DNA from 4 places in the Kitasatospora sp. NRRL B-11411 genome. Region 1 is predicted to be linked to each of the others. Evidence: riboswitches for the same ligand, from Rfam matches in the RefSeq annotation. Region 1 holds a riboswitch; each other region holds the start of a gene.

Region 1 (3,368 bases):
CGACGGCCTGCGGGTGACCGGCCATCGGGTAGTGGCCGGCGCCCCCGATCATCACCTTGCGGCCGCGCAGCGCGGCGGCCTGCCGGTCCGCGACCAGCTCCGGCTTCGGGAAGTCCGGGTCCCGGTCGCCCATCAGCACCAGCGCGGGCACGTCGACGGCCGCGCACCAGCCGACCGGCGCCGAGTCGCCCTTCAGGTAGCCGCGCAGCGCCGCCTTGCGGGCGGGCTCGCGGAGCATCGCGGCCAGCCCGGCCCGGTAGTCCTCGAAGTCGGCGGGCCTGCTGCCGGCCGGGTAGTAGAACTTCTGCATCGTGCCCCACAGGCCGGGGAACGCGGTGACCAGCGGGGCGGCCAGGCCGAACAGCGCCTTCTGGAAGCCGTTCAGCGGCAGGTTCTCGATGAACGCGTCGATCAGCACCACGCCGCCGGTGCGCTCGGGGGCGAGCGCGGCGGCCCGGACCACGGTGGCGCCGGTGTACGAGCTGCCGACCAGGACGGCGCCGCGCAGGTCCAGGTGGGCCAGCAGGGCCGCCAGGTCCTCGGCGATCGCGGCCGGGGTGTGGTCGGTGAAGCCGGTCGAGGACTCGCCCATGCCGCGCAGGTCCATGGTGACCACCCGGTGCCCGGCGGCGCTCAGCAGCGGGGCGAGGTGGCGGTAGACGGCGCGCTTGTCGAGCATGCCGGGCAGCAGGACGACCGGGACGCCGGAGCCGGGGGCGTCGTCGTAGGCGATCCGGCCGCCGGTGACGTCGAGGTACCGGGTGGTGGTGCCGAGGGTGCTGTTCATCGCGGGCCTCCTGGCGGGCGTCCGGCGCTCCGGGCTCTCCGGGCCCGGCTGCTGCCGATAGCCATAAAGCTAAGGCTAATAGCCTTAGCCGTCAACCCCTCGCCCCGGCCCCGGTTCCCGCCACCGCCCCCCGCCCTCAGATCCCGTCCACCTTGAACGGGTCGTGCTCGGCGAGCAGCTTCTCCAGCCGGGCCTGGTCGACCCGGCTGGTGATCGCGCCCTCGTCCTGGCGGTCGCGGACCACCTTGGCCAGCGTGAACGCGGAGGTGATCACGTACAGCAGCCCGACCCCGAGGAAGGCGCGCATCCAGGCGCTGACCGGGAGGTACGCGATCCCGAGGGCGAGCGCGGCGGTGGCGAACCCGAAGGAGGCGACGGCCTGCAGGTAGTAGGCGGAGGTGGTGCGGTGCGGCACGGATGCGGTCATGCGCCCAGGGTCCCGCCGGGGCGGGAGGAGGTCGTGAGTACGGATACTCAACCGCCCCGTCACGGTCCGTCATGTCCGAAACCGAGCACCTTGGCGAACCGTCACAAATCGCCCATAGGGCGTCAGGAAAGTTTCACTGCACCTCGGTAGGCGCTTGGAATCATGGGGTCCATAGGATTAACGTTTGATAACGCAGCGCGGTCGGCAACGCCGTAACCATGCGGCACCGTGCGCCACGCCTAATCCATCCGGACCTGCCCCCCGGGGCCGGTCCAGGAGCCGGGGAACCACGTTCCACCGGGGTGAATCGGAACGGCCCTGGGCCCGACCGTAGGAGACCTTCCACCTCCGAACCCGTCAGCTAACCCGGTCGGCGGCAGGGAAGGAAGGAGCGCGCCCCCGTGGCGTCGACCCACACCGAGAGCACCGGCACCCAGCTCCTCGACCACCCGGTCGGGACCGAGGCCGTCCGGCACCGGCTGCCCCGTCAGACCCGGACCGGCGCGCCCCTGCTGGGCGTCACCGCGATGACCGCCGCCCTCGGCGCCACCGGCCTCGCCGCCGCCCCCGCCCAGGCCGCCGCCGCGCCGGCCCCGGCCCCCGTCACCGCCGCCGACGAAGCCTCCGACGGCCTGCTCGCCGCCGACCCCGGCCTCGCCCTGGCCGCCCGCATCCTGCAGCAGGCCGACGGGCAGCGCACCGCGGTCGAAGAGTCGGCCCGGGTCGCCGCCGCGCAGGAGGCCCAGGCCAAGCACGCCGAGCGGCAGGCCGAGGCCGAGGCCGACCGGTCCGCGCCCGCCCTGCCGGTGGCCGGGTACCGGCTGACCGCGCCGTTCGCCCAGGCCGGGGAGCACTGGGCCCACCTGCACACCGGCCTGGACTTCGCCGCCCGCACCGGCACCCCCGTCACCGCCGTCACCGGCGGCACCGTCACCTCGGCCGGCTGGTCCGGCGCCTACGGCTACCGGGTCATCCAGACCCTCCCCGACGGCACCGAGCTCTGGTACTGCCACCTCTCCCGGATCGCCACCGCCTCCGGCCCGGTCGCCCCCGGCACCGTCCTCGGCGCGGTCGGCGCCACCGGCAACGTCACCGGCCCGCACCTGCACCTCGAGGTCCGCCCCGACGGCGCCGCCCCCGTCGACCCGCTGCCCTGGCTCCGGCAGCTCGGCCTCCAGCCGTAGGGGCCGTCCTCAGCTCGCCTGGCCGGTCGGCATGACGGTGACCTGCTGGAGGTTGACGCGCGGCGGCAGGGCGGCCAGGAACCCGACCGTCCTGGCGATGTCGCCGGGAACGAGCCACTCCACCGTCTCCCTGGAACCGGCCAGCCAGTCGAGCGCGCCCCGGTCGGTGACGTGGTCCTGGAGCTCCGTCCCGACGATGCCGGGCTCGATCGTCGAGACCCGGACGTGCTTCGCGCCCAGCTCGGCCCGCAGGTGGCGCGAGAGGTGGGTGACGTAGGCCTTGGTCGCGGAGTAGACGGCGAAGGTCGGGAAGATGTTCTGCGCCGCGATCGACGAGGTGTTGACCAGGTCGGCGACGCCGCGCTCGGCCGCGGCCGCGACCAGCTGCGGGGTGAACGCGCCGATGACGTTCATCAGCCCGGAGACGTTGAGGTCGATCTGCCGCTGCCATTGGTCCACGGCCACCTCCTCGACCGGCGCCGGGAGCATCACCCCGGCGTTGTTGAACAGCAGGTCCGCGCCGCCCAGTTCGGCGGCGACCCGGTCGGCGGCCGCCCGCACCGCGGCCCGGTCGGTGACGTCCGCGGCGATCGCCAGGGCGGACCCGCCGGCCCGCTCGATCCGGTCGGCCAGCGCGGCCAGCCGCTCGGCGCGGCGGGCCAGGACGACGACCCGGGCACCGAGCCCGGCGAGCTCCTCGGCGGTGGCCTCGCCGATGCCGCTGGAGGCGCCGGTGATCACGGCGGTGCGGCCGGCCAGGGGCAGGGAGGTGAGCGTGGACATGGTGGACCTTCCTTGCAGGACACGGGAGTTGCGGCACCGGAGGCTCCGGCCGCAGTTCCAGCAGACCAGCCCGGCGGCCCCGCGGACGGCCCCGGGCGGACCCTGCGCCGACTGGTACCGCCAGGGCCACCCACGGCCCGCCGACGCACCCCCGCAGCCCGCACACTTGGTCCATGGAACGCAGCAG
Region 2 (3,368 bases), on a different contig from region 1:
GTGCAGCCCGTACCGGCCGAGCACGGGTTCGGTGACGGGCTTGCCGTCCCAGCTGTCCTTGCCGTCGGCGCGCGGGCCGAGCCAGCGCAGGGCGGCGTGCCGGACGTCGGGCGGGCGGCTGGAGGTGAGGTGGACGTGGGCCCGGCCCTGCTCGGTGCCCTCGATCCGGACGTTGCGGCTGAGGTTGAGCACCTCGGCGCCGAAGGTCGCGCCGCCACCGGTGGCCACCCGCGGGTGGGCGTGCCGCAGCGGGCCGGTCAGGGTGACGGTGGCGCCGTCGACCCGGGCGACCGTCACCAGGTCGTAGGCGGTGGAGAAGTCCGCGGTGTCGGGCGGCGCGGTCGGGGTGACGGCCAGTTCGTCGCCGGGCTGCCAGCCGTCGGGGGCGGCGGCCAGCTTCAGCGCGGTGTCGCCGGGCCCCAGGTCGGCGGCGGCCCGGACCCAGGCGGTGCGGGGCGCGCCGTCCAGGCGCAGGTAGCCCTGGCCGGTGACCCACAGGCCGGTGTCGCTGTCGACGACGGTCATCCCGCCGCCCGCGAACCGGTGTTCGTCGACGTGCGGGAAGCGCAGGGTGTGGGTGTGCGCGGCGTCGGGGGCCAGGGCCAGGACGCCGCGGACCTCGACGTTGCCCGCGCTGGCCAGGGTCAGCGTCCGGTCGGCGGCGAACACCAGCGAGCCGCCGGGCTCCACCAGCAGCGAGCCGACCTCGGCGTCGGCGTCCAGCACCACCCGGTCGGTGATCCGCACCGCGCTGCCGGGGCCCGGCGGTTTCCCGCCCCAGCCCTTGGCGTCGGACCACTTGCGGCCGCCGGTGTCCAGCACCGGGGGCCGGGCGGAGGGCTGCGGGCTGCCGGCGGCGGGTGGTGGGGCGCCGGTGCCGTGCGGGTGGCCGGCCGGGGTGGCGGTGCCGGTCCGCGCGGCGGCGGCTCCCGCCGGTTCGTCGGCCCCGGCCAGCGACTGCCGCAGGACCACTCCCCCGCCGAGCGCCGCCGCCGTCCCGGCCGCCAGCCAGGTCAGCATCCGGCGCCGCCCGACCGGCGGGCGCCGGTGCCGTACCGGCGGCGGTTGCCGTTCCTCGTCCTGCCGCTGTTCCACCGTGGCCGCCCTTCCGGGTTCCGCCGCCCTGAGCCGTCGGGGGCAGCATAGGCAGCGCGGGCGCCGGAAAGCGGCGGATTCGGTTTCGCTTCAGCATTCTGACGTACCGTCAGGGGGGTGCGGCGGGGCGCTTCCGGTCAAGGACAGAACGCCCATACGGCGACAAATGACCCGCCCACCGGGTGACCAAACGTGAATAATCCCGCATAACTCAGCATAGTGCAGCAAAACGGGCACAAGATCACCTATCGCCTGACGTCCCGCCAGAATTCGCCGCCGCTCGCGGAGTTCGCCGAATATCCCTTGATCACCCATTCCGGCCACTGTGATGCCGGTCACGGGCATTTGCGGATTCTCCTTAATTCCGCTTAATCTCCTGCCCACGTTCGTGGACACACGGACCCAGTTCGCCCGGAACGCCGAGTCCTGCCGCCGGGCGGGTCGGCTCATGCACAACGCACCACGGCAGGGGCGGGGGAACCAGGTAAGTCGCCCCGGGCGGTCGAAGGACCGCACGGGGCTAGGGGTGAAGCCGGGCGCACCACGCGGTGCGCGCGGCCGGGCAACTCCAGCCCGAATCCGACAGCTCACCTCGCAGGCGTGGGAGAGGAACGCTTCTTCATGCTGCCCATCAGCTCCAAGCGCGCCCGCCGCCTGATCGCCACCACCGGTGTCGTCGGCATCGGGCTGTCGATCCCCTGCCTGACCGGTGGCGTCGCCTCCGCGGCGACCGTCTCCACCTGGGACAAGGTCGCGCAGTGCGAGTCCAGCGGCGACTGGGCGATCAACACCGGCAACGGCTTCTACGGCGGTCTGCAGTTCACCGCCTCCACCTGGGCCGAGTTCGGCGGCACCGCGTACGCCTCGCGCGCCGACCTCGCCACCAAGGACCAGCAGATCTCGGTCGCCGAGAAGGTCCTGGCCTCGCAGGGCCCCGGCGCCTGGCCGGTGTGCTCGATCCAGGCCGGCCTGACCAAGGGCGGTGCCGCCCCCCAGGTCGACACCTCCGGCTCCGCCTCGTCCGCCACCGCCGCGCCGTCGCAGTCGCAGACCCAGGCGCCCGCGCAGTCGCAGTCGCAGTCCGGCAGCAAGGGCAAGTCCCAGAACGGCTGGTCGCAGAACGGCTGGTCGCAGGGCAAGTCGCAGGCCCAGCCGCAGGCCGAGCAGAGCGCCCCGGCCGCCACCGCCGACCAGTCGGCCGGCACCTACACCGTCGTGGCGGGCGACTGGCTGTCCACCATCGCGCAGAGCCAGCACGTGGACGGCGGCTGGCAGAAGCTGTACGACCTCAACCGCTCGGTGCTCACCGAGGGCCCGGACATGATCTACCCGGGTCAGCAGCTCTCGCTCGGCGGCGCCGCCACCGCGCAGCAGCAGTCCGCGCCGGCCGCCACCACCTCCTCCTCCGCCAGCACCCACCAGGGCTCGTCCTGGAAGGGCGACCGCTCCTCCGCCGCCAAGTCGTCGAGCACCCCGGCCAAGTCGTCCACCGCGACCACCGCCACCGCCTCGACCAGCGCCAAGACGACCACCACCGCCACGGCCGCCACCAAGGCGACCGGCTCCAAGGCCGCGGCGATCGACTTCGCGCTGTCCAAGCTCGGCCAGGCGTACGTCTACGGCGGCACCGGCAACGGCGGCTGGGACTGCTCCGGCCTGACCCAGGCGGCGTTCCGCCAGGCCGGCATCAGCCTGCCGCGCGTCGCCGCCGACCAGGCCGACTACTCGACCCGCGTCTCGCTGGACAGCCTGCAGCCGGGCGACCTGCTGTTCTGGTCCAGCAACGGCTCCAACTCGGGCGTCTACCACGTCGCCCTGTACGTCGGTGACGGCAAGTACGTCGAGGCCGCGAACCCGCGTTCCGGCGTCCGCACCGAGACCATCGCCAACTGGGCCCCCGACTTCGCGGGCCGCGTCTGATCACCGGCACGACCGCCGCTGCCCCCGGGGACCTGGTCGGCCCCGGGGGCAGCGGCCTATCCTCGGCCGTACGAGGCCCGACGAGCCTCGACGGAGCCTCGGCAGGGGCTCGACGACCGGGGAGCAGCACCATGGCGAAAGTGACGATCACGCTGGACGCGGACCTGGCCCTGGAGGTGATGATGCGCGTCGGCGCCACCAGCCCCCAGGACGCGGTGGAACTGGTCGTCCGCGACTACCTCTCCACCGACCGCCGCACCATCGCCCGCACCGGCGGCACCCGCGACGGCGAACGCCTCCTCCCCAAGCCCCCGACCATCGAAGAGGGCTGACGCCCCGCCGGGCGGCCGCGG
Region 3 (3,368 bases), on a different contig from region 1:
CGGGCCGGGCTTCGGCGAGGCTCACCCGCCGGCCGGCCGAGGCCTGCTCCTGCGAGGTCCGCGGCAGGGTCACTCCGGCCTGCCGCCATGACCAGTACATCAGACCGGAGCAGTCGAAGGTGCCGGGGCCGGTCGATCCGTAGACGTACGGGGAGCCGATCCTCGAGACGGCGGCGGCCAGCGCGGCGGCGGCCCGGTCGGAGGAGGGCGGCTGGTCGCCGAGGTCGATCCGGTCGGTGCCGCGGGTGGCGCGCTGCCGGGCGGCCCGGGCGTCGTCGGCCGCGATCCCGGCCCGGTCGGCGGGGGCGAGGCCGTTCAGCAGCCGCTGGGCCCGGGCCAGCCGTTCGCGGACGTCGTCCTTGGCGGCGGCCAGCCGCTGCCGGGCCTGTTCGAGCTCGGTGAGCTTGGCGCCGGCCTCGTGCCGCCGCTCGTCGAGCCGGCGCGCCCGCTCGGCCACGTCGCGCAGCCGGTCGCCCTGCCGGGCGGTGGCCTGTTCGAGCGAGCGGGCGCCGGTGAGGTAGCCGGCCGGGTCCTGGTCCAGCATCAGCCGGACCGCGGGGTCGATGCCCTGGGCCCGGTACTGGGCGGCGGCGACGGCGCCCAGGTCGCCGCGCAGCCGGTTCAGCTCGTCCTGCCCGGCGGCGACCTGGTCCTGCAGGGTGCCGGCCTCGGCCTGCAGCCGGCGCTGCTGCTCCAGCGCGGCGTTGTACTGCTCGGAGGCCCGCTCGGCCTCCTCGTAGAGCTGGTCGACCTGCGCCTTGACCTGGTCCTTGGTCGGCGCGGGGTCGGCGTGCGCGCCGCCGACGGTCAGGCCGAGCGCGCTGGTGGCGGCGGCGGTGAGCGCCAGGGCCCGGGCGAGGCGCTGGACGCCGGGCAGTGGGGTGCGGCGGGGCACGGACACGCGCGACGGCTCCGTTCTGCGACCGGCCTCCGCCGCCGTCCGCGGTCGGACGGCCGTCCTCGCGGGGGCCCGGGGGCAGAGGTTAGCGAGTCGGATCGATCCAGTCCAAACCCCGACAGCACCGAATATTTGACCATGAATCGGACACCCGAACGGAAACGGCCCGGCACCCCGTGCGGGGTACCGGGCCGACGGCTCCGACGGAGCGTCAGATCCGGACGATCCGGTTGATCGGCATGACCGTCGCCGACTCGTAGCGGACCTGCGCGCCGGTGTGCGGGGCGTGGATGATCTGCCCGTTGCCGACGTACATCCCGACGTGGTGCTGGTCGCCGTAGTAGATGATCAGGTCGCCCGGGCGGGCCTTGGAGATGTCGGTGCCCAGGCTGGTGCCGGCCCCGGCCTGCGCCTGCGAGGTGCGCGGGATCGACACGCCGGCCTGCTTGTAGGCCCACTGCATCAGCCCGGAGCAGTCGAAGGTGCTCGGACCGGCCGCGCCGTACGAGTACCAGCTGCCGAGCTTGGAGACGGCCGCGCCGACCGCGTTGCCCGAGAAGCTGGAGGACGCCGGGGCGTTCAGCTCGACCCGGGTGGTGTCGCGGGAGGCCCGCTGCGACTGCTGGGCGGCGTCGGCCTTCGCCCTGGCGTCGTCGGCGGCCTTGGCCTCGGCGGCGGCGAGCTGCTCGCGCTCCTGCTGGGTCAGCGTGTTGAGCAGGTCCTGGGCCTTGGCCAGCTTCGCCTGGACGTCCTCCTTGTCGGCCTTGAGGGCCTTGGTGGTGGTGTCCAGTTCGGCGAGCTTGGACTCGGCCTCCTTGCGCTGCGCGTCGAGCTGCGCCTGCTCGTCCTTGAAGGTCTTCAGCAGGTCGGCCTGGGTGGAGCCGACCGCGTTCAGCGCGCCGGCCTGGCCGAGGAAGGCGTCCGGGCTGCTGGAGAGCATCAGCTGCATGGTCTGCGGCATGCTGCCGGTGCGGTACTGCTCGGCGGCGATGCCGGCCAGCGCCTCGCGGGCGGTGGTGACGTGCTCCTGCTGGCGGGCGAGCTGGTCCTGGAGCTGGCCGACCTGCTGCTGCAGCGCCTGCTGCTTCTCGACCGAGGCGTTCAGCGCCTCGGTCTTGACCTCGGCCTGCTCGTTGAGCTCGTCGACCTGGGCCTTGACCTGGTCCTTGGTCGGCGCCGGGTCGGCGTGCGCGCCGCTCTGGGCGGACAGCGCCACGGCAGCGGCGGCGGTGGCAGTGAGAATCGAGACCCGGGCACGGCCGACGGGCTTGGGACGGCGATGGGACGCCACGAAGGCGGACTCCTTCTTCCTCACACCGCCTACCGGGTGAGCTGACGGGTTCGGGCCGGAAGAGATGCCCTACGGCGCTTCACCGACCGCGCGCGGCGGTCGACCGGGCGCCGATTCACCCCGGGGGAACATGGTTCCCCGGCTCCGTTCGACAGCACCCCCGCAGGGGTATCCCCGTCGGCAGACCCGGTGTTGACGGTCTGCCCGCTGCGTCACGGACTCGGCGGCGACCTCCGCCGCCGCCCCCCTTGGGCGATCGACACTGCGGTGGTCGAGGCACGACCCTAGTAACCGATCCGTGATCCGTTCAAATCCTTGTCGGAAAAAAATCTGATTCTGAATCAAACACCCCGGTAAATCTGACCGAACGTGATCGATTCCTTACCCCGAGCACAGCGTTTCCCGCCATTCACCCGGGAAACACCACACCCGGGCGTGTCTCGAATCACAGGGTGATTCCGACCCGCCCGGGCGTGTCACGGTGCGTCAATTGTTGCCCAGTGGGGCGTTTGTCCGATTCGTCGGGCCGTCAGGCCCGCTCGCTCAGACCCGGCGGATGGTCGAGATCGGCAGGGTGTCGACCTTCATCGTCTTCACCACGTCACCGGTGCGCGGCGCGTGCACCACCAGGCCGTTGCCGATGTACATGCCGACGTGGTGCCGGTCGCCGTAGTAGACGACCAGGTCGCCGGGCTGCGCGTTGTGCCAGTCGGTGCCCACGTTGGTGCCGTAGCTGCCCTGGTCCTGCGAGGTGCGCGGCAGCGAGACCCCGGCCTGCTTGTACGCCCACACCATCAGGCCGGAGCAGTCGAAGGTGCTGGAGCCGGTGGCGCCCCACACGTACGCCGAACCCTGCTTGCTGAGCGCGGCCGCCACCGCGGTCGCCGCGTAGCCGCTGGCCGGCGGCAGGCTCTTCGGGTCGATCCGGTCCGCGCTGCGCGAGGCGGTGCCGCCGGAGCCCTGGAGGATCGCGGCGCGGTCCGCGGCGTTCAGCTTGGAGAGCAGCTTCTGCGCCTCGGCGAGCTTGCTCTGCACGTCGTTCTTGGCGTCGTTGAGCGCCTGGGTCTGGCTGTCCAGCTCGTGCAGGACCTGGGCGGCCTCCTGCTTCTGCTGGTCCAGGCGGCGCTGCTGGTCCTTGAGCGACTTGAGCGTCTCGGCCTGGGTGCTGGCCGCCTGCCC
Region 4 (3,368 bases), on a different contig from region 1:
GACAACGGGGAAGGAGTGTGCAATCCACCGACCCGACCAGGTACGCTGGGGCCGTCCTCACCACCGCTGCGGTGGCGGGGCGCTTTCCTGCGGGTGTAGCTCAATGGTAGAGCCCCAGTCTTCCAAACTGGTCACGCGAGTTCGATTCTCGTCACCCGCTCCACGACAAGGCCCCGACCGCGACGCGGTCGGGGCCTTCGCCGTTCCCCGCCCGCGGGCGGCCCCTCCCCTCCGTCCCGGCCCCCCGGACGGCCCGAAGGCCCCGCGCAGCGGAGCGCGGGGCCTTCGGGGGTGTGGTGCCGGGGGTCAGACGTTGACGCCGTGGGCGGCCAGGTAGGCGACCGGGTCGATGTCGGAGCCGTAGTCCGGGGTGGTGCGGATCTCGAAGTGCAGGTGCGGGCCGGTGACGTTGCCGGTGGCGCCGGACAGGCCGATCTGCTGTCCCGCCGTCACGGACTGGCCGGCCGAGACGGAGATCGAGGAGAGGTGCGCGTACTGGGCGTACTTGCCGTCGGCGAGCTTGATGACGACCTGGTTGCCGTAGGCGCCGCCGTTGCCGGCCGAGACCACGGTGCCGTTGGCGACGGCCTTGAGGCTGGTGCCGGTGGAGACCGGGAAGTCGATGCCGGTGTGGTAGCCGCTGGACCAGTTGGAGCCCGCCACCTTGTAACCGGTGGTGACGCTGCCCGGCGCGGGGGCGACGTAGCCGGAGGAGGAGCTCGCGGCGGAGCTGCCGGAGGTGGTGGCGGTCGACGACTTCGCGGCGGACGAGGAGGAGGACGAGGACGCCGACTTCTGGGTCGGGGCCTGGGCCTGGGTCTGCGTCTGCGCCTTGGCCTTCGCGGTGCCGGTGCTGCTCGACTTGGTCGAGGTCTTCGGGGCGGCGGCGGGGGCCGCGGCGTCCGAGGAGGAGGCGGCCGGGGCGGACGAAGTCGCCGCGGCGGCCTGGCCGTTGACGGTCAGCTGCTGGCCCGGGTAGATCAGGTTCGGGTTGCCGCCGATGACCGAGCGGTTGTCCTGGTAGAGCTTCTCCCAGCCGCCGTCCACGTTCTTCGCGGCGGCGATCTTGGAGAGGGTGTCGCCGGAGGCGACCTTGTAGGTCTCGGCGGCCTGCTGGGCGGCGGAGCCGGTGGTGTCGGCGACGGGGGTGGCGTCGACCGAGACGTTGGCCCACTGGCGGCCGCCGTCGTGCTGGTCGGCGGTGTGCGCGGAGGCGGCGGTGACCGGGAGGCCGACCGCGGCGCCGGCGACGCCGGCGGCGATGGCGATGCGGACGACGGTGGCCAGGCGCGGCTTGCGGTGCTTGCCCTGAGCGGACATGAAGCTGTTCCTCTCCGACGCCTGCGAGGTGAGCTGTCGGGTTCGGGCGAGAGTTGCCCGGCCGCGGTCTCCGCGGCTTCACCCCGAGCCGTCCCCGTGCGTTCCGGGTCCGGCGTACTACCTGTGGTTCCCCCGCTCCTGCCGTGGCGTGGTCTCTGGTCGGCACCGGGCGGCGGCAGGACTAGGCGTTCCGCTCGGCGGCCAGCCCGGCCGATGTCCGGGCTGCGGAGGAAGCAAAACCCACGGTTCGCGGAGCTGGCAAGCGCCGGTAGGCCCCGGTCCCGGGATCGGGAGGGGGCTGACGGTCCGCCAGGTCACGCTCCGCCGACGGCGGGCTGCGGTGCGCGTACGGGATCATGACGATGCGCCCACGAACCACATACGGTGGGCGACTTCGGCCACCGTATGCGCCCGGGCGCTGACCTGGCGTGACGGAGCGGGTGACCCTGGTCACCCGCGGGCAGGACTTCGGTCCGGAACGGGGGTGCCCCCGCCCGTCGGAACGCGCTCCCCCCGGTGCCGGCGGGGCGTCAGCCCGCGATGCCGGCGATGGCCTTGGAGACCGAGTTGAGGAACTGCTGGATCGGACCGGCCATGGTCGACTGGCTGAGCATGAAGCCGAACAGCGCGGCGACGATGGCGTGCCCGCCCTTCATCTGCTTGTTGCGGATGAAGATGGCGACGATGACGCCGAACAGGACAAGGGCGGAGACGGAGAAGGCCACCGGGACTCACTTCCTCGATTCGTGGCGGGGATTCAGGTCGGAACCGCCGACGGCTCCAGGCGGAAACCGGCCCCTGCCCCCCGTGTCCCCACCACTCCATCCGGACTCAGTGTGGTCGCTCGTGCGGACTGCGTAAAGGACTTGCCCCGTCGCCGGGGGCTCCAACCCGGGTGGTGGGACTGATTTCCGCCGACCGTGACGATAGCGGACGGGTTCTGACGGAACGTCGGCGGGAGGCGGTCCGCGGCGGCCCGGGCGGCAAACCGGCAGGCAGGCCGGTCGGCGGCCCACCGGCCGGGCCGGGCACCGGAATTGGCCGAAGATCAACGCCCGGGTTTGACACTCCGTGGGCACTCCGTGCACACCGCTCCCCCGCACCCGGCCGCGCCTCCGCACCGCCGCTTCACCGGCGCCGCTCGACCGCGCCCCCGGCGGGGCTCAGCGGCGCCAGACCAGCAGCACCGCCCGGTCGTCGTTGACGTGCTTGGCCACGCTGTCGATCAGCCGGACCGCGGCCCCGGGGCGGCCGGCCGCCGGGATGGTGGCGACCAGCCGGTCGGCCTCGCCCATCAGCCGGTCCATGCCCTCGCCCAGGTCCCGGCCGGGGACCTCCACCATGCCGTCGGTGCACAGCATCAGCACGTCGCCGGGTCCCAAAGTACCGCGCACGCCCTCGAACTTGGCGCCGTCGTAGACGCCGAGCAGCGGGCCCTCGGCCTCCTTGACCTCCCAGTGGCCCGCTCCGGCCAGGCGGTGCATGCCGGGCAGGTGGCCGGCCGAGAGGAGTTCGTACTCGCCGGTGTCCAGGTCGACCACCAGGTGGACGGCGGTGGCGAAGCCCTCGGCCCAGTCCTGGCGCAGCAGGTAGCCGTTGGCGGCAGGCAGGAAGTCGTGGGCGGGCAGCGAGCCGAGCAGGCCGCCGAAGGCGCCGGAGAGCAGCAGGGCGCGGCTGCCGGCGTCCATGCCCTTGCCGGAGACGTCGGCGAGCACCACTTCGAGCACCGGGCCGGTGCGGGCGGCGACCATGAAGTCACCGGAGAAGGACTGGCCGCCGGCCGGGCGGAGCGCGGTGTCGGTGTGCCAGCCGTCGGGCAGGTGCGGGACGCGGCCCTGCACCCGGATCCGTTCGCGCAGGTCGAAGAGCATGGTGGAGCCGCCGCGCCAGGGCACGCCGATCCGGCGGCGGAACTGGGCGACCAGCAGTCCGGCGACGCCGACCGCGCCGACCACCAGGGCGGCGCCGGGGGTGACGCCGTGGGTGTACGCCTCGGGGCGTTCGCTGGCCACCTGTTCGCCGGTGTGCACCAGCGACTCGGTGATCAG

The links. A riboswitch is a leader RNA that binds a small molecule or an ion and turns the genes downstream of it on or off. The one in region 1 is predicted to bind cyclic di-AMP.
Region 2: another riboswitch for cyclic di-AMP. It lies ahead of IH44_RS49485 (transglycosylase family protein); the one in region 1 lies ahead of IH44_RS0133080 (M23 family metallopeptidase).
Region 3: another riboswitch for cyclic di-AMP. It lies ahead of IH44_RS0119940 (C40 family peptidase); the one in region 1 lies ahead of IH44_RS0133080 (M23 family metallopeptidase).
Region 4: another riboswitch for cyclic di-AMP. It lies ahead of IH44_RS0105495 (LysM peptidoglycan-binding domain-containing M23 family metallopeptidase); the one in region 1 lies ahead of IH44_RS0133080 (M23 family metallopeptidase).

Annotation. Positions count from the first base shown of each region.
Region 1 covers NZ_JOGH01000119.1:17,290-20,657, reverse strand. The annotation lists gene IH44_RS0133090 (alpha/beta fold hydrolase) at 1-787, opposite strand, end outside; gene IH44_RS0133085 (YiaA/YiaB family inner membrane protein) at 924-1,214, opposite strand; cyclic di-AMP (ydaO/yuaA leader) riboswitch at 1,441-1,605, shown strand; gene IH44_RS0133080 (M23 family metallopeptidase) at 1,616-2,398, shown strand; gene IH44_RS0133075 (SDR family oxidoreductase) at 2,408-3,181, opposite strand; gene IH44_RS0133070 (helix-turn-helix domain-containing protein) at 3,355-3,368, shown strand, end outside.
Region 2 covers NZ_JOGH01000071.1:17,794-21,161, reverse strand. The annotation lists gene IH44_RS0126285 (hypothetical protein) at 1-1,095, opposite strand, end outside; cyclic di-AMP (ydaO/yuaA leader) riboswitch at 1,542-1,711, shown strand; gene IH44_RS49485 (transglycosylase family protein) at 1,717-3,015, shown strand; gene IH44_RS0126275 (hypothetical protein) at 3,147-3,347, shown strand.
Region 3 covers NZ_JOGH01000041.1:55,724-59,091, reverse strand. The annotation lists gene IH44_RS0119945 (C40 family peptidase) at 1-901, opposite strand, end outside; gene IH44_RS0119940 (C40 family peptidase) at 1,110-2,189, opposite strand; cyclic di-AMP (ydaO/yuaA leader) riboswitch at 2,200-2,353, opposite strand; gene IH44_RS0119935 (C40 family peptidase) at 2,733-3,368, opposite strand, start outside.
Region 4 covers NZ_JOGH01000007.1:72,568-75,935, forward strand. The annotation lists tRNA gene IH44_RS0105490 (tRNA-Gly) at 90-163, shown strand; gene IH44_RS0105495 (LysM peptidoglycan-binding domain-containing M23 family metallopeptidase) at 307-1,320, opposite strand; cyclic di-AMP (ydaO/yuaA leader) riboswitch at 1,326-1,445, opposite strand; gene IH44_RS0105500 (hypothetical protein) at 1,851-2,045, opposite strand; gene IH44_RS0105505 (PP2C family protein-serine/threonine phosphatase) at 2,484-3,368, opposite strand, start outside.